Regions from separate parts of the Paenibacillus sp. FSL R10-2796 genome, predicted to be linked through region 1. Evidence: predicted binding sites of a transcription regulator. Region 1 holds the regulator's gene; each other region holds the start of a gene.
The links. Region 1 encodes Rex, which represses fermentation and respiration genes when NADH is low (regulators of the CRP and FNR family bind a similar motif). Its sites were predicted from a motif close to TTGTGAAATATTTCACAA; they were not measured.

Region 1 (6,111 bases):
ACCATATGCTGGGCTTGATACGGGAAACCAAGCTGAAAGCCATGGTTTATAATGCTTTAGGGTGCATACGAGCCTCACAGGAACGTTTCAATGAAGCGCAGGAATTGTTTGATCTTGCTTTGCAGCATGACCCTGCGCTTCCGGAACCAAACGTTAACTTAGAGGTATGCCGCCGTCGTGGAGGGAAGCTGCATTTTGGAAATCAGCTGGTTTCCCTTTTGTAAAAGAATAACGGTTTTGGAAATTTCCATTCAAGCGATGCATCCCCTGAACCAGTGGTGTGCATCGCCTTTTTTCGCAACTTCTGTTATGCTGATTAAGAGTCTCAATTGAAAGGGAATAGAATTATAATGAAATTTGCCGTGCTTGATTTTGAAACAACAGGAACCCAATCCGTGGGTGAAATTATCCAGGTTGGCCTTGCAATTATAGAAGAAGACCGGTCCATCTCCCGGGTATATGGTTCCTATGTCAAGCCCGGAACGCCGATTCCTCCTTTTATAACAGGTCTGACGGGGATTACCGATGATGATGTTAAGGATGCGCCTGAGCTGGATGAGATGATGATGGAGCTTGTTCCGCTCTTGGATGATGTTGTGCTTGTAGGGCATAATGTCGCTTTCGACTTCCATTTTTTACAAAATGCTTTAGATCGTTGTGGTTATTTGCCATTTCAAGGGCGGATTTTGGATACGATTGATTTTCTGAAAATTTGCTTTCCTTCGCTCACATCTTATCAACTAAGCTCTGTCAGTGCTCATTTTGGAGTGACACATGATCATCCGCATCAGGCAGATAGTGATGCACTTGCGACTGCTTTAGTGCTGTTGAAATGTCTTGAGGAGCTCTACGAGCTGCCGCTGCTTACGATCCAGAGACTCTGTGAGCTGTTTACCGAAGAGGATAGTGATCTGGGCTGGTACTTTGATGGTCTGCTGCGAGAGCGGGAAGCGGAGACGCTACAGCCCGAAGGTGATCTGACTTTCTATCGTCAATTAGCGCTTGCAGTAGGAGATTGGACGGAGTTAGCGCCACCTAGAGATGAGCATGCTGAGAATCCGCTAGCGAATTTATCTTTTACTGATTATATGGACGAAGTAACCAAACGACTTAAAGACACATTACCGCAGTATGAAAGCCGGGAAGCTCAGGATATTATGATCAATGAGGTGATGACGGCACTTGCCGAAGACAAACACCTACTGATCGAAGCGGGCACAGGAACCGGTAAATCGCTCGGTTATTTGTTGCCTGCCATTTATCAAAGCGTTCGCACCAATGAAAAAGTCATGGTCAGCACTCATACCATTAATCTGCAGGACCAATTGCGCGAGCGGGATATCCCTTTGTTAACGCAGGTAGTTCCTTTTCCGTTTAAAGCTGCTATTTTTAAGGGAAGAGGGCATTATTTGTGTCTGCGTAAGTTTGAGCATAAAATTAATAAAAAGGACTTTATAAGCCCAAGGGAAGATGCGCTTACTGCCGCTCAGATGATTGTATGGCTCACTCAAAGTGAATCAGGGGATGATGAAGAGCTGAATTTAAGCGGCCGGGGCGGTGATTTCTGGGAGACGGTGGCAAGCGATACCGATTCCTGTCTGGGCCGTTCTTGTCCTTGGTTCCGCAAATGTTATTATCATAGGGCCAAGCATGAAGCTGGGATTGCTGACGTGGTTATTACGAACCACTCCAAGCTATTCGCAGATGTTAAGGCTGGGCACCAGCTGCTTCCGGCTTACGAGCATCTTGTCATTGATGAAGCACATCATTTAGAAGATGTGGCTGGTAAACATCTTGGCATGCATATGAAGCATTTCACTGTGGCACACACATTATCGCGGCTGTATAAAGATAGCCGAAACGGACAGCTTCCTGCTCTGCGCCAGATATTACAGTCGTCAGGCAGTGAAGAGGCTTCAGAATGGAGCGGAGTCATCGATCGGATCTACCCGGATCTGCTTACCGTCAAAGAAACCTGGGATGCACTCAGCGACAAGCTGTTCAGCCTTTTGCCGGAACGCAGTGATGCAGGGGCAGGGGAAGCGGGACAACTGGTTATGCGTTTGATTCCCGCCCGTAAGCCGAAGGATTGGGATGAATTGGTTGCACTAGAGAACACTATGAATCTGACGTTAAGCGACATCATCCGTAAGGGTGATAAAATGCTTAACGAGATGCGCGACCAGGAAAGCCAATCCTCAGCAGACAGTCTTGTTACTGATATTAGCGGTTTATTTAAGGATTTGGCTTCCATCCGTGAGCAAGTAAGATTCTTTATGGGGCTGAATGACGATAATGTAGTATATTGGCTGGAGGCAAATGGGAATTACCGCAGCAAATCACTGCAGATGTATGCTGTCCCTGTGGATGTTAGCAGCCAGCTTAAAGAGTTGTTCTTCGATAAGAAAAAAAGCATCGTGCTTACCTCGGCGACGCTGTCTGTAGATAAATCTTTTCAATTTATGATTGATAATCTCGGACTTAACGAAGCTGCGGAAGAAGGACGTCTAATGACCTCACTTCTTCCTTCTCCCTTTAAGTATCGCGAGCAGGCACTGTTAGTTATACCGCGTGATTTTCCTAGTGTGAAGGGCAGTGTGGGCGATGCTCGATTTGTCGATACACTCGTACAGTCATTATCGGAAGCTGCTAAAACAACACGTGGGCGGATGCTGGTTCTGTTTACTTCTTATAAAATGCTGCGTCAGGTATATGATCCGCTTAAAGAGGCTTTAGCCTCACAAGAGATTACGGTGCTTGGTCAAGGCGTGGAAGGTGGCAGCCGGAGCAAGCTGATCCGCCGCTTTCAGGACAGTGCAGCATCCGTATTGCTGGGGACGAGCAGCTTCTGGGAAGGTGTAGATATTCCAGGTGAAGCACTGACTTGCCTGGCCATCGTGAGACTTCCGTTTCAACCGCCGAATCACCCGTTGGCGGAAGCGAAGTCGGAGTTATTACAGGCCCAGAAGAAGAATCCGTTCATGAAATTATCTGTTCCTCAAGCGGTTATTCGTTTTAAGCAGGGATTCGGAAGACTGGTTCGCACGGCGCAGGATCGCGGAATAGTTATTGTTTATGATACAAGGGTTATTGAATCTCATTACGGGAAGTATTTCCTTTATTCATTGCCTGGTCCCAAAATGGAGCATATGCTTACTGATCAAATGGTCCCTCGCATAGCGGAATGGCTAGAGGATGGCGGCGCTTCTTAAAACGCTCGTCTTCAGTTTAGCTCCTCCTTATCCTTAAGGGCGGTGTGTTACAGTACCGTCCTTAATAAGGAGAGGTAGACGTTTGAATATGGATTTTCACAAGAACATTACTATTTTTAGGAGGAAAAATATGAAATCGGATAAAATATCAGAAGCCGTTGTTCGCAGACTGCCTGTGTACTTGCGTTTTTTGAATGATCTCCAGAATCGCGAAATATTAACAGTTTCCTCTCAGGAACTTGGACAAAAGCTTGATCTTAATCCCGCACAGATTCGTAAGGATTTAGCATATTTTGGTGACTTCGGCAGAAAAGGTATCGGCTATGATGTAACGTATCTTATTGAGAAAATCCGTCATATCCTGAAGCTGGATCAACAGCTTAATGTAGCTTTAGTTGGAGCAGGTAATCTCGGACATGCCTTGTCTAATTACAATGCATATCTTAAAGATACTATGAAAATCACGGCTATATTTGATTCGTACGCTCCTAAGGTTGGACGTAAGATCAACTCCCTTACTGTGCAACCGATGGATGAACTAGGCAGCACGATTCGTGAGCAAGGTATTCGCATTGCCATTATTACCGTACCTGATTCAGAAGCTCAAAATGTAGCAGATATTCTCATTTCTTCTGGGATTGAAGCGATTTTGAACTTTGCCCCTGTGATTCTGAAGACACCACCGAATATCCGGGTGCATGCAGCTGATTTTACAACTGATCTGCAAAGTCTTGCTTATTACTTGCGGGATGGAAAGGAAGAAAGCGAACATGAACAACAATAAAACGATAATTAAGGGCGGGTATTTTCTGACTCCGGGAACGGATGAGCCGGTTCTGAGTGGATATATGACTATTGAAGATGATTTAATCACTTACATAGGAAAAGAAGAGCCTCAGATGGAAGCTGGAGTGCAAGTGGTTGATGGCAGCCGTCTGCTGTTCATGCCTGGACTTGTAAACACACATGGTCATGCGGCGATGTCTTTGCTGCGTGGATATGGAGATGATTTAGCGCTACAAGTGTGGCTTCAGGAGAAGATGTGGCCAATGGAGGAAAAGTTCACCGGTGATGATGTATACTGGGGAACCTCCTTATCTGTATTGGAAATGCTGAAGGGTGGAACTACGACCTTCCTCGATATGTATGATCATATGGACCGAGTAGCCGAGGTAGCTGAGTTATCAGGTATCCGTTCCGTATTGATGCGTGGTGTGATCGGGTTATGTCCAGAGGATGTACAGAATCACAAGCTTGCGGAAGCGATTTCTTTTGCCCGTAACTGGCATGGAAAGGCTGAAGGCAGAATTACTACTATGATCTCGCCGCACGCCCCTTATACTTGCCCTCCGGACTTCCTGGTTAAGTTCGTGCAGGCAGCGCATGATCTGGATTTACCGATGCATACGCATATGTCCGAAACGAAACGTGAAGTGGAACAAAATGTGGCGGATTACGGGTTGCGTCCTGTAGCTCACTTAGAGAAGCTTGGCATGTTCACACGTCCCTCGATAGTTGCACATGGTGTTCATTTAAATGATGAAGAGATTGAGATCTTGGCTCGCCATAATGTGGGTGTATCTCATAATCCGGGCAGTAATTTGAAGTTGGCTAGCGGAGTGGCTCGGGTTACTGATCTTCTAAAAGCTGGTGTGAAGGTGTCTCTTGGCACGGATGGCGCGGCAAGCAACAATAACTTGGATATGTTTGAAGAGATGCGGCTTGCAGCTCTCATTCATAAGGGTGTCAGCGGTGATCCAACGGCTGTTCCAGCTCCAGAGGCTCTGCGTATGGCTACAGAATATGGCGCGCAGTCCATCTTTTTAAATAATGTAGGCAGACTTGCTGTAGGGATGAAAGCAGATTTCATTGCTATTGATATCGATCAGCCGCATTTGCTGCCACACACAGATCTGTTGTCTCATGCGGTTTACTCTGCTAGCGCTAAGGATGTTGAGCATGTGTGGGTGAATGGTAAACAGGTCATCAAGCATGGACAATGCTTAACCCTGGATGAGGAAGCTATCCGGCGTAAAGCGCAAGAAGCCTTCGAAGGTTTATTGAAGCGTTAAGTCTGGAGAATAACGAATAAATAATAGGCTGCGACTTTTTGCTTTTAGCAAAAGTTGCGGCCTTTTGTGTATTTTTAAGGCTGGGAAACCTAGAAAATTATGAAATTTTGGATAAACACGCGGGTGTGTTATATAATCAAAAAAGATATATTACTAGAAAGGGAGCTGTACCTTGAAGAAAAGGAAAAAATGGATCCTCCTGGGGTCAGTTCTGATTCTGCTCCTGGGGTTTGGACTTATCCAGTTCTATGCCTATATTATGAAAGATCAATGGAACGAGCGTGATATCGCTAAGGATGTTGCCAAAACCAGAGCGGGTCTAACAGAGGTAACCAAAGCACAAAAATCGGTTTGGGATGAAAATGCAGTGTACTGGGTATTAACAGGGAAAAATGAAGCCGGGACTGCTCTTATGGTCTGGGTCCGCTTTACGGTAGATGGAAAATTTGCTGAAGGCGACGACGCAGTGTTTGCTGAGGAACTAAGTAAAGGAACCTCGGAAGCCCAAATACGCGGCATTATCAAAGCTGATCTTCCGGACATAACGATTGAACGCTTGCTGCCGGGAGTATATAACGGAGAGTATGCTTGGCAGCTTTTTTATAAACAGAGCGGTCGGTATTATTATCAATTTTATCGCTTTTCGGATGGGTCCCGAATGGGCGAAGGTTACAGTTTACCTAAAAGTTAAGCTGAACATAAGGAAATTAAGGGTGTCATAGTAAACAAGCGAACTTATAATAAGTTCGCTTGTTTACATTTATTTGATGTACAAAAGTGATATACTAAGTGATATACTGAATGGGTGGTTATCATCGAATATTCTC
Region 2 (6,111 bases), 2.0 Mb from region 1:
ACGTTTTGCAGAAGGGCTACCTGATTGTAATGGAACCCCGGCATTTGTATTCAAAACGGCATCCTCTCCACACTATATCAATAACGGTGCTTCGAATACGGTGCTTCGTTCTTTGCGTGGGAAGGGATATAATCCCTTTCACAATTCGATTTTGGCGATGCCATGTAATTTTTATATCAAATACAATGACAGGTTGAATAAGCAGTTGTATCAAGCCGCACAGCGTAAGGTGGAATTGTTTGCAGAGGAAATCGTAAACCGGACACCACGAAATCTGCCGATTCACCCTGTGTTGGAGCGGGTTCTGAGAACAGTATACTATTGTGAGGAACACCAAGGGGGAAAATACTTCGCCAAAGGATTGCGTACAACCGACGCTTGCACACTATGTTTAAAATGTGTCAGAAACTGTCCAACATCCAATATTAGTAGCGGCGTAGAAGGAATTGTTTTCAGTCAAAATTGTTTATTATGTATGCGTTGTGTTTATTCTTGTCCTCAGAAGGCAATCCAAGCGACACGACTTAAGGCTAGCGTAGTAGATCCCTATACTGGAGGTCCGAATCTTCATAAACTAATGAAGGATTCTGCGAATGATGGACGGTTTGTTACTCCCAAATCCAAGGGCTACTACAAGCATTTTATTAAGTATTTGGAGGAATGACATATGAATCTGTTTCGGATGGGATCGAAGCCACTGGGGATTGAGCGGATCAGCACATTTTTGGAGGATAATTATGTGAGTATCGGCTACCCCGGAATAGGGGATCTGGAGAATCTAAGCACAGAGGAACTTCATGATCGATTGATTGGCACATACCAATATAGTGAGTTGGAGCTTATGCAACATCTGCAAGCCCTTCAGCTATTTGTACATACGATGCAAGATGGAGATTATGTGCTGGTGGCCGATGGAGATTGGGTACATCTCGGGGACCTCGGAGATTATTTTTACAACGAGTTAACTGATAATGTTGACGAGGGTACATGCCATCGGCGTGGTGTGACGTGGTTGAAAAGTCTGCCGATTTCTGAACTAAACGCAGGCGTGCGGGAGTTATTTAACCAAAGTGCACCGGTTGTACAATATAAGGGTCCAAAACCAAGCGCTCGCTTGGATCTGTGGATTACAGGTGTTTCTGCTAATGAACAAGAAGTGAATAGTCCGCTGGAATTGGATGAGGAGACGCTCTCTAAGGCGCTTAATATTTTGAAAGATGCTTTGATTTGTGATGACTCCGAACGACGGGAACGAGCAGCGATTGCCATTTTACAATATGCGAAGTAGAGCCTCTCTTGTATATCGGGCACACGGTTCATTATCTTCATGATGAGTTTCAATTAAAAAACGTTCCACCCGCTACTTGCCTCGGATGGAACGTTTTGCTGTATCTATAATCAGATGAATTCAACGAATTCGTTGACTGGCTTACGGTAGCCGCGGGGTCTGATTTTATGTTTTTTGTCTTTGCCGATCGTGATCAGCATAACAGGTACCATATGATCCGGCAGATTCAAGGTGGATTGGATAGCATCAGCATCGAAGCCGATCATCGGGCAGGTATCCCAACCTTTATCTTTGGCGATCAGCATAAAGTGCATGGCAGAGAGAGAGGCATTACGTATTGCTTCATCTCTTTGAAAAGCATCCTTATCAATGTAAGCATTGTTAATCATCTCTATTTGCTCATCATATTCCTCTTGTGACATCGCTCCTAAAGCTTTAAGCCCGCCATAGATTTCTGGAGCCTGCTGATAAGCATGCTTATCTCCTAGCACTACAATAACTGCTGAAGCAGTATGGATTTTATATTGGCCGTAAGCTGCTTCGCGAATTTCTTCTTTTAAGCTCTCGTTAGATATCACTTTGTAATTTGTATGCTGTAGATTATAGGCCGAGGGTGCCAATCTGGCATAAGAGAACATTTCCTCTAATTCATTCTGAGGGATGATAACCCCTTCCACAAAATTCATAGCGGATCTGCGTGACTGAATCAAGTCTGTAAAAGCGCTCATAAGTATTCCTCCGTTGTGTATGTATTCGGTTGTAAAATATCAACACCTGATATTTGTAAATGAACTAACTAAATGTTACTAACTCAAAATAACACAGCCTAAAAAATTCGTCAATGATAAAATTTATTGAAGTTAATCTTGAATACCCTGTTGTCAAAAAATAGGACATAAATTAGGATATTAGGATATGTAGAAACACAGTGGATGAAAGGGTGGATAAATTGATTAATAGTAGAGAACAATTGATGATAGATTTGCAAAGAATAGAAGAGAATGACTACGAGCTTAGAAGTGGAGAGGATATAAAGGATTATGTGAAGTTGATGCTTGAGCATATAGGAGATCCCGAGCCTGTACTGCGTGATGAATTGATTTATTCCACATTCTACAAATGGATTAATGAGAAACGTTGGTTTAATGATACGGAGCTTCGTGAACTGCTGTGGATACTTCTTGACGAGCAGCATCTGTTTTATCACATTGGGAATAAAGAAGATCTCACGGTGTATACAAGAACATTTTCTGTATTGGTTGTTGCTCTTATTCTCCAGCGGCATAGGGAAAAGGTGATATTAGATAGCTCTGAATTTATAAAGGTGAAGCAGGGTTTGATTCGTTATTATGAGGAAGAACGGGACTTAAGAGGTTATATGGAAAAAGAAGGCTGGGCACACGCAGCAGCTCATGGCGCCGACGCCTTGGATGAGCTGGTTTTATGCTCGGAGAGTGATGCCGCGGTGCGGGAAGAGGTTCTGGCAGTTATTCAAAAGATGCTTTATAACGATCAATACATATTCAGGGAGGAAGAAGATGAACGGATTGCTACTATTATAGTTACAATCATCGATCATCATTTACTTCCACAGCAGTCTATAACCGATTGGATTCTCAACTTGGCGCAATGTGGCAGTTGGCCTAGAAGCCACAGCCAGTACGTTACTCGAATAAATACAAAGAACTTCCTGCGTTCTCTTTATTTCAGGTTACTTCTAACAGAGAAGAATATGGACATTGTGGATGTTTTGTTGAAAACTGAGAAGAATTTGAATGAATTTGTACATTAATTCACTCAAACGGTTTTAATTAACACTGGTAATTTAAATAATTTATTATAATGTAATAAAAATCACAAAATTTTATGGAAATTCAAAAACTTTGTGACATTTATAACTTGATAAGTGCTATAATAGAAATATGGCGTTAAAAGTTCTTATGTTTTTCATTACTATTAAGCAGCAAAGCTTATTGCAGAGGAGATTTGGATATGTCAGAATCAATCACTCAAACACAACCTGAACAAGAATCACCAAAAGTAGCTGTTAGCAAGGAACAAATGGATGTTCTAGAACAGCTCTTGAAACCAGAAGTTCAGGAATCATTAACAGTCTTGGTGGAACAGCTGCCAAAATTAACTGAGCTTGTTGGCGTGCTTACAAAGTCCTATGACTTTGTGCAAACTGTCGCAGCGGATGATGTCTTGAAAAGTGATACGGTAAGTGCAATTAAAGAACTTGCTGAACCTGTAGTGCATTCCGCGAAGAATATGGCAGCTACAGTGATCGAAGCAAAAGATCGTGCGAATGAAAGTAACGAAGTTATTGGTCTTTTTGGTCTTATGAAGTTGTTGAAAGATCCGCAAGCGCAAAAGCTTTTCCGTTTCGTAAATGCATACCTTCAAGTTGCTGGAGAACGCAGTAAGCAGAAATAATCATTTTCATATCTTATACGTAAGGGACGGAGGAAACATCATGTCTAAACATATTGTCATTCTAGGAGCAGGTTATGGTGGTCTACTAAGCGCCTTAACCGTACGCAAATATCTCAAAAAAGATGAAGCTAAAATTACTGTAGTTAATCAGTATCCTACACACCAAATCATTACAGAATTGCATCGTCTTGCAGCAGGTAGTGTTGCAGAGGGTGCTGTAGCTATGCCTCTAACTAAGCTTTTCGCAGGGAAAGATATTGACCTGAAAATCGCGAAGGTTAATTCATTTTCTGTGGAGAACAAACAAATTGTTCTTTCTGATGGTGTGACACTTACTTATGATGCGCTTGTTGTAGGTCTTGGCAGCACTACAGCTTATTTTGGCATTTCAGGGCTTGAACAATACAGTATGGTATTGAAATCAGCTGCAGATGCTAACAAAATTCATCAACATATTGAAGATCGTATTCGTGAATATGCGAAATCGAAAAATGAAGCAGATGCAAACATCCTGATCGGTGGCGGCGGCTTAACAGGTGTTGAGCTTGTTGGTGAAATCGCGGATGTATTGCCTACACTTACTAAAAAATATGGCGTTGATCCTAAAGAAATTAAGCTTATGCTCGTTGAAGCAGGTCCTAAAATCCTTCCAGTATTGCCAGATGCATTAATCGAACGTGCTGTAGCAAGCTTGGAGAAACGTGGTGTTCAATTCCTGACAGGTCTTCCTGTTACGAATGTAGAAGGCAATGCGATTGACTTGAAAGACGGTCAAAAAATTATTGCTAACACATTTGTATGGACTGGTGGCGTACAAGGAAATCCACTCATCGGCGAATCGGGTCTTGAAGTTAACCGAGGTCGTGCAACGGTGAATGAATTCTTGCAATCCACTTCCCACAAAGATGTATTCGTTGCTGGTGACAGCGCGGTGGTCTTTGCAGAAGATGGACGTCCTTACCCTCCAACTGCGCAAATTGCTTGGCAAATGGGTGAATTGATCGGATACAATCTGTATGCCTTCTTGAAAAATAAATCGTTTGAAAGCTTTAGCCCAATCAACTCTGGTACACTTGCTAGCTTAGGCCGTAAAGACGGTGTTGCCATCGTTGGTGCAAGTTCTACTCCGTTAAAGGGCTTGCCTGCAACTCTGATGAAGGAAGCAAGTAATATCCGTTACTTGTCCCACATTAAAGGATTGTTCAGCCTAGCTTACTAATATAGCTTAACCCTAAACCCTGCTCAAATCTGAGCGGGGTTTTTGTTATTGTTTTTTTAGTGAAATGTTTGCATTATTGATGTTTCACAGTAGGCTGTATTCATTGTATTTGATATAATAGATTGGGTTATATTAACAGAGGTAGTTAGAGGAGGATTTCATTTATGATATTCCAACAAAACGATGTCATTCTGTTTCAAGGGGACAGCATTACAGACTGGGGGCGTAATCATGAAGACGCTTCATCACTTGGAGTAGGTTATGCAATGATGGTCGCCGCTCGTCTGGGGTATTTATATCCAGAGAAGAATCTTACTTTTATTAACCGTGGTATTGGTGGCAACCGTATTGTTGATTTACAGGGACGTTGGGATCAGGATTGTCTGGATTTGAAGCCGACTTGGGTGTCCATTTATATTGGAATTAATGACACTTGGCGGCGTTTTGATTCTGGTGAAGAAACCACTCCCGAGCAGTTTGAAGCTTCATATCGGGACCTGATCGAACGCACTCGGAAATCTTTGAATGCTAAATTAGTGCTTATAGAGCCTTTTGTTTTGCCTGTACCGGAAGATCGTAGAACTTGGCGTCAGGATCTTGATCCTAAAATTCATATTGTCCGCGAGCTGGCACGTGAATATGGGGCGCCGCTGGTTCCGCTAGATGGACTTTTTGCAGCGGCTTCCGTAAAAGCAGAACCGGCTTACTGGGCATATGATGGAGTACATCCTACTCCTGCAGGTCATGCACTTATTGCGGATGCTTGGCTCAAAACGATGGGAGCAATCTAATCAATTGCCCTTTTAAGACTAGAACCACGCTTTAATAAGCAGGTTGTAGTCTTTTTTTAATCGCGTGTTCATAAAGTCGTTTTTATATATTTATAGACACTGTTATAATTGGAATATGCTTATGTATTGGAGGCGATTCGCATTAGGCGGTTAATATGGATAGCACCTTTGTTATTGGTCGTAGTGTTAAGCGGATGTAAAAGTGATTTGGGCTTCATCAATGCCAGATGGATCGAAGGCGTGTCGTTGACACCTGTGGCAACGAGTGATCAGAAACAAGCGGATCGTCCTTTGCACTCAGAGAGCTTAACGCTAAAGGATTCTGTTTTGATCAAGACGCTTGCGGAGGCTATGAACAAGAGTAAGAAATTTTCTGA
Region 3 (6,111 bases), 2.4 Mb from region 1:
GATCGCTGACAGCAGCAATGCTGTCGCTATGACTACGACTGCGTCCTAGAAATTTTAATGTTTCTAGCCCACGTAATGAGTCTACGAAATGATTAGATAATGTGCGATACGATTTCAATTGCCGATCCATTTGCTTACGGGCCGTCATCCCAATCAAAATCATAAAAACAATAATAATCGGCATAGTTACCGTAAGAATAATCCCGCTCGTAGTGTCCATCGTAAAGACGTAAATAAGCACCAAGATCGGTGTAACAGACATCCCTACCATTCTAGGAATGATCGCTTCCAGATACGTGCGGAATTTAGTTACCCCTTCCAGCACCAGTGTAACAAGATCCCCGGTTCCACGCCCGCCCACCATTCTAGGGCCAAGCTGGAAGAGCTTGTCCATCATTTCCCTCCGCATAGTGCTGCCCGTTGCTTCCGCGAAGCGGTAAGAGACACGGCTCATCAGCATAGCACAAGCATGGCGCACAAGAAATGCAAGAAGGAACAATAGCGCAGTGCCCCATTGTTCCTTCAGAGGTTCTCCCGCAAATAGCGCAGAGATGACTTCTGCCAGCGATTTAGCCAGCAGAAGTATGGACAAGCTTTGCACCAGGGTAAGGAAGCCTACAATCAGAAAGACTGGCTTAACTCCTTTATACCCAAGCAAGTTTTTATCCATTAGTATTCAAGATGCTCCTTCTCGTGAACCCGTTTATGAAAGACAAAGTAACTCCAAATTTGATATCCCAATACGAACGGAAGGATAGTCAGTGCCACAATCGTCATTACCTTCAAAGAGTAATGGCCCGAAGCCGCATTAGTGATCGTCAAATTAAAAGCTTGATCAATTGAACTAATCATAACACGCGGGAACAATCCTACAAAGATAGAAGTTACCGAAAGCGCCATTACCGCTCCTGTCATTCCAAAAGCGTAGCCATCCTTCTTCTTCGTCATGAAGTAACCGGACAGTACAAAGGCGATAACTCCCAGGGCTACAATAATCATAAGAATCGTTCCACGTTGCTCGAAAATATCCGTCATATTATAAGTCATAATCACAAAAGCAGTAAATAAAACTGCGAGCGGGATTAGCAATTTTTGAGCCAACTTGCGAGCGCGAGCCTGTAGATCCCCCACTGTACGCAGTGTTGTGAACATGAGACCATGCACCAGGCACAGAAGGACAACAGTAAGCCCTGCTACTACAGTGTACACATTCACGATATCTGTGAACCCTGCATACATTTGCATCTCCCCATCAATAGGCAATCCTTTGATAAAGCTTGCAAATACTACTGCCAAGAGGAATGGTGGAAGGAAGCTGCCGATAAAGATACAAGCATCCCAAGTTCTTTTCCAAGCCAATGAATCACGTTTACCTCTGAATTCAAAAGCGACACCACGCGCTATCAGAGCTAATAAGGCAAATACAAAAGGAATATAGAATCCACTAAACAGCGTTGCATACCACTCAGGGAAAGCCGCAAACATTGCACCCGCAGCTGTGATAAGCCATACCTCATTCCCATCCCAGAAGGGTCCGATCGAGTTAATCAGAACACGGCGCTCTGTATCATTTTTAGCGAGAATTTGTGTTTCCATCCCTACGCCGAAATCGAAACCCTCCAGGAAGAAGAACCCTATAAACAGAACTGCAATCAGCACAAACCACAATTCATTAAGAGATATCATGGGAACCCTCCTCGTTATATGGATCATTCGAATCGCCGTGATCGTTATCCATTGCATAAGGACCTTTTTTAATCACTTTAATAAACAATCCGACCAACACTAATCCTAGAATTAAATAAATCGTTGTAAAAGAAATCACGGAGAACAGAACTTGACCACTTGTAATATTAGGCGACACACTGTCTTCCGTTGTCATCAGTCCGAATACCGTCCATGGCTGACGCCCGAATTCGGTCATAACCCAACCGGCTGTATTCGCAATCGGAGGAAGCAACAAGCCCCATAACATAAACCGCATAAACCAAGTGTTCGGACGGTCCATTTTTTTGCGCCACATTAAGTACATAGCGTACATTCCCAATACAATCATTAACGTTCCTGCTAGAACCATGATCCGGAAACTCCAGAATGTCGTACGTACAGGTGGAATATAGTCACCGGGGCCATAGGTTTGCTCATACTCCGCTTGCAGCTCAAGCATACCTTTAACTTCACCGGAAAATTTACTGTATGAAAGGAAACTCAGCATATAAGGAATTTGAAATTCTCCACTACTAATTTGATTCTTTGGATCAATGTTTGCCCATACGGTCCAAGGTGCCGGGTCACCACTCTTACCCCACAGTCCTTCGGAAGCTGCCATTTTCATTGGTTGAGTTTCAACCAAATATTGCGCTTGGGCGTGACCAGCAACAGCTACACCAATAGAAGAAATAATCCCTACGATGGCTGCAATCTGAAAAGACTTCTTAAAGAAAGAAACCTCTTGTTTCTTCAATATTTTATAAGCACTAATACCTGTTACAAGAAAAGCACCTGTTGCATAAGCAGCCAGTACTGTATGTGGGAATTCAACCAGCAATTGTCCGTTCGTAATAAGCGCGAAGAAATCATTCATTTCTGCACGTCCATTATTTATCTCAAAACCCACAGGATGCTGCATAAAAGAGTTAGCCGCTAGAATCCAGAATGCAGATAACATCGTACCGAATGCTACCAGCCAGATGGACAGTAAATGTACTCGCTTGGACACCTTATCCCAGCCGAATATCCATATCCCAATAAAAGTAGACTCGAGGAAAAAGGCTGCCAATGCCTCAACTGCAAGTGGAGCCCCGAATACATCACCCACAAAACGTGAATAATCGGACCAGTTCATCCCGAACTGAAATTCCTGCAAGATTCCTGTAACTACCCCTACTGCAAAATTGATGAGGAATAGCTTTCCCCAGAACTGCGCCATTTTTTTGTACTCTTCATTACCTTTTCTAACGTACATTGTCTCCATGATTGCAATCAAGAGCGCTAGTCCGATTGATACCGGTACAAAGAAATAGTGGAATATTGTCGTCGACGCAAATTGTATACGCGACAGCATTACTGTATCCATATTTGTCCCTTCCTTCTCCCCTTTTCGTTAATTATATTCTGTCAAAAATTTAAACTTCTTTTTGTGATAAATGTCACATAAAGATAGTCATTTAACGGTGAAATTCAAATGATTTGTGACAAAGATCACAATTTAGCATAAAGAAAGCAAAAAAAATAAGACGGTTTACCCGTCTTGAGTGGTTCGTCGTTCTATTAAATGCTTGACTCATTTAGGTATTGGTTAGATGGAAATACCCTTCTTCAGCGATTTGAGATCGCCATTCGAATTAAGCAATTGGGGTAGCATCTTCGTGCTGCGAACCATTGGAGAGTCACATAGACGGCAAGAAGGCGCATGTTCAAATGCGAAATTATCCCTCATCCATCCGTTGCATCCCTCATTGGTACATGCCCAAATTGCGGTATTTTCTTCCGGTATTTCTTCCAAAGGTTTCTTCCGGTAGTTCATTGCCGTTCCTCCCATCCTGTAAGTCAATAGTGAGTAACTAGATATAAAAAGACCGTCCCAACTTTCACAAGCTGGGACGGTTTCTTCTATTATTACAGTTTTACAACGTTTTCGGCTTGTGGTCCACGGTTGCCTTGAACAACGTTGAATTCAACGCGTTGGCCTTCGTCCAAAGTTTTGAAGCCGTCGCCAGTGATTGCGCTGAAGTGAACGAATACGTCGCTTCCGCCTTCAACTTCGATAAATCCGAATCCTTTTTCTGCGTTGAACCATTTAACTGTACCTGTTTGCATGTGTGTTACCTCCACAAATTTAAATTAATATGTTCTTTTTATCTTCAAACAAAGAAAAAATTCACACATTGAAAAAGGTTGTATTACCAAATATGACAGCCCTTTTCAATGCGAGAATTAGGGACTAAATGTATGATTGATATCATATTACCACACCTGATTAGCAAAGGCAAGCAAGCATCCGAATATATCCGTTTTTGCCCTAATAAGTATTACCTTCCAATGTAAGGGCTGCCACTTAGTGTTTATTCCCTAAATAGATCCTTTTTCTGGCATAATTATCATGGTTTTAGAAAAATAGCTTTTCCAAAAACGTTACTTTTATCCGCTTTTTCAAGAAGGTACCCCCTCGGAATCGAAGGGGTAGTCCGCTCTACTTGTCGTAACTGCTATATCATTATATACCGACTTCCAGCATATTATTCCTGTGGTTTTTCAAGAAGTTTAACTGTTGCCTGTTTGGCCTCGCCGTTTCGATAGTAAGTAATTTTCAGATCATCACCGATCTTCGTATGATTATATAAGTACTTGCGAAGAGAAAGGGTAGATATGATTGATTGATCATTAAATTTGGTAATGACATCATTGAATTGCAGTCCAGCTTCCTTCGCAGGGCCAACGGCTTCTAGAACAACTACTCCATCCTTAACACTGTTCGGCAGGTTCAATTCATTGCGTTGATCTTCTGCTAGTGGAACGTACGGATTGTTCAAATCAACTGAATATACACCCAAGTAAGAACGGGCAATATGTCCTTTTTCAGCCAGCTCATTAGCGATATCTATCACATGATTGGCGGGAATTGCAAAACCCAAACCCTCTACACCCGTATCTGAAATCTTCATTGTGTTAATTCCAATGACCTTGCCATCCAGATCCACTAATGCGCCGCCACTGTTTCCTTCATTAATCGCCGCATCGGTCTGTATGACTTCTTGTTCCCAGTCATATACTCCATCCTGATTAAGGGATACGGGGACCATCCGTTCAGTATAGCTAACAATCCCCGAGGTCAATGTATCACCAAGTCCTAGCGGATTACCGATAGCAATGACCGTTTCACCTAGACGAAGCTTAGAGGAATCACCGAGCTGCGCGATGGTATCGATTCCTTTGGCATCAATAGAGAGTACCGCAATGTCGCTTACTTTATCCGTTCCAACGAGTGTTGCCTTACGAGTCTCTCCGTTCACTGTAACCACTTCGAGATTACCGGAGTCTTCGATGACATGATTATTAGTAATGATAAATGCTTTATTCCCTGTCTTTTTATAGATCACTCCTGAGCCTAGTGCAGACTCATCCAGAATGTTTAATTCTTCATTATCTTCTTTATGATTGATAATACTTACTACTGCAGGGCGAACCGTGGCAGCAGCTTGAATAATCCGGTCAAATGGATCACTACTGCTTGGGGCAACATTTCCAGTTGCTACAACCGGCTTCTGAGCAGTCTCATGACTCATCTGGCCTGTAAACATACTGAATAACAAAACTGCCACCACAGCGCTGACTAAGGAGCAAACGGCGGATATTTGCCAAGTAGATAAACCCTTACGCGATCTGCGTACAGAATGTCTACGATTAGCAAACGATCCCTTTGATGCTTCATCCCCTCTGGACCGCGAAACTTTAGTTGAATAGAAATCATCATCAAACAATCCCACCGAAAATCTCCCCCTTCTATTGCCAAGCGTTCACTGTTGGTAAGACCTGAACCTATAGCAACCACGTCCGAACCAAACCTCTGTAACCATTAGACTCCAAATATCACTAAAAAGTTTCACTTTATCCATTAACCCCACAAGAGTTTCGGTCAATCGTTAGATTATGATAATCTTTTAATATATCTTCTCTATTAGGAATATTTTGCAACTTAAAAGACTACAATAAAATAGAAGTGTCCCTAAAATTTTAGCATTGCTCATCACGCTTTTAATTGTATCACAGGCAACCTGCAATTCGGGATTTTCCTCAGCTAAAACACCTGCGAATTTTTTACAGTTTTCAGTTCTAATTACACTATATATTCACACTATTAAAGGAGGATTAATTATGAGTTCTTTTTCAACAAGTATGGATTTAGTCGAGTTTATCGGTAAGCTAGGTGACTTAAAGGATGAACACTACCACATGACCCTTGCCTTTAGCGCAATGATCGAATTGATGATTGAAAAAGGCCTAATCTCCCGTCAAGAATTAGATCGCAAGACCGCTGAACTTGATCAGCTTATGACTGGCTCAGCTTATCCCATGGCGTAGGTTGATCATAATACGTATCACACAGTCTGA

Region 2: NST58_RS12475 (DUF1641 domain-containing protein) is a predicted target of Rex. The motif match lies at 3,131-3,148, and genes of this name have one in related genera.
Region 3: NST58_RS32260 (cytochrome ubiquinol oxidase subunit I) is a predicted target of Rex. The motif match lies at 3,138-3,155, and genes of this name have one in related genera.

The regions. Positions count from the first base shown of each region.
Region 1 covers NZ_CP150178.1:4,841,304-4,847,414, reverse strand. Annotated here, with positions in the region: gene NST58_RS21955 (hypothetical protein) at 1-224, shown strand, start outside; gene dinG (ATP-dependent DNA helicase DinG) at 351-3,212, shown strand; gene NST58_RS21945 (redox-sensing transcriptional repressor Rex) at 3,343-3,996, shown strand; gene NST58_RS21940 (amidohydrolase) at 3,983-5,284, shown strand; gene NST58_RS21935 (DUF5590 domain-containing protein) at 5,457-5,975, shown strand.
Region 2 covers NZ_CP150178.1:2,807,449-2,813,559, forward strand. Annotated here, with positions in the region: gene NST58_RS12455 (EFR1 family ferrodoxin) at 1-664, shown strand, start outside; gene NST58_RS12460 (hypothetical protein) at 668-1,288, shown strand; gene NST58_RS12465 (nitroreductase family protein) at 1,399-2,016, opposite strand; gene NST58_RS12470 (DUF2785 domain-containing protein) at 2,238-3,080, shown strand; gene NST58_RS12475 (DUF1641 domain-containing protein) at 3,281-3,724, shown strand; gene NST58_RS12480 (NAD(P)/FAD-dependent oxidoreductase) at 3,765-4,943, shown strand; gene NST58_RS12485 (SGNH/GDSL hydrolase family protein) at 5,108-5,734, shown strand; gene NST58_RS12490 (hypothetical protein) at 5,903-6,111, shown strand, end outside.
Region 3 covers NZ_CP150178.1:7,234,125-7,240,235, forward strand. Annotated here, with positions in the region: gene cydD (thiol reductant ABC exporter subunit CydD) at 1-670, opposite strand, end outside; gene cydB (cytochrome d ubiquinol oxidase subunit II) at 670-1,686, opposite strand; gene NST58_RS32260 (cytochrome ubiquinol oxidase subunit I) at 1,673-3,076, opposite strand; gene NST58_RS32265 (cold-shock protein) at 3,299-3,526, opposite strand; gene NST58_RS32270 (cold-shock protein) at 3,619-3,819, opposite strand; gene NST58_RS32275 (trypsin-like peptidase domain-containing protein) at 4,239-5,486, opposite strand; gene NST58_RS32280 (hypothetical protein) at 5,875-6,081, shown strand; gene NST58_RS32285 (MBL fold metallo-hydrolase) at 6,050-6,111, opposite strand, start outside.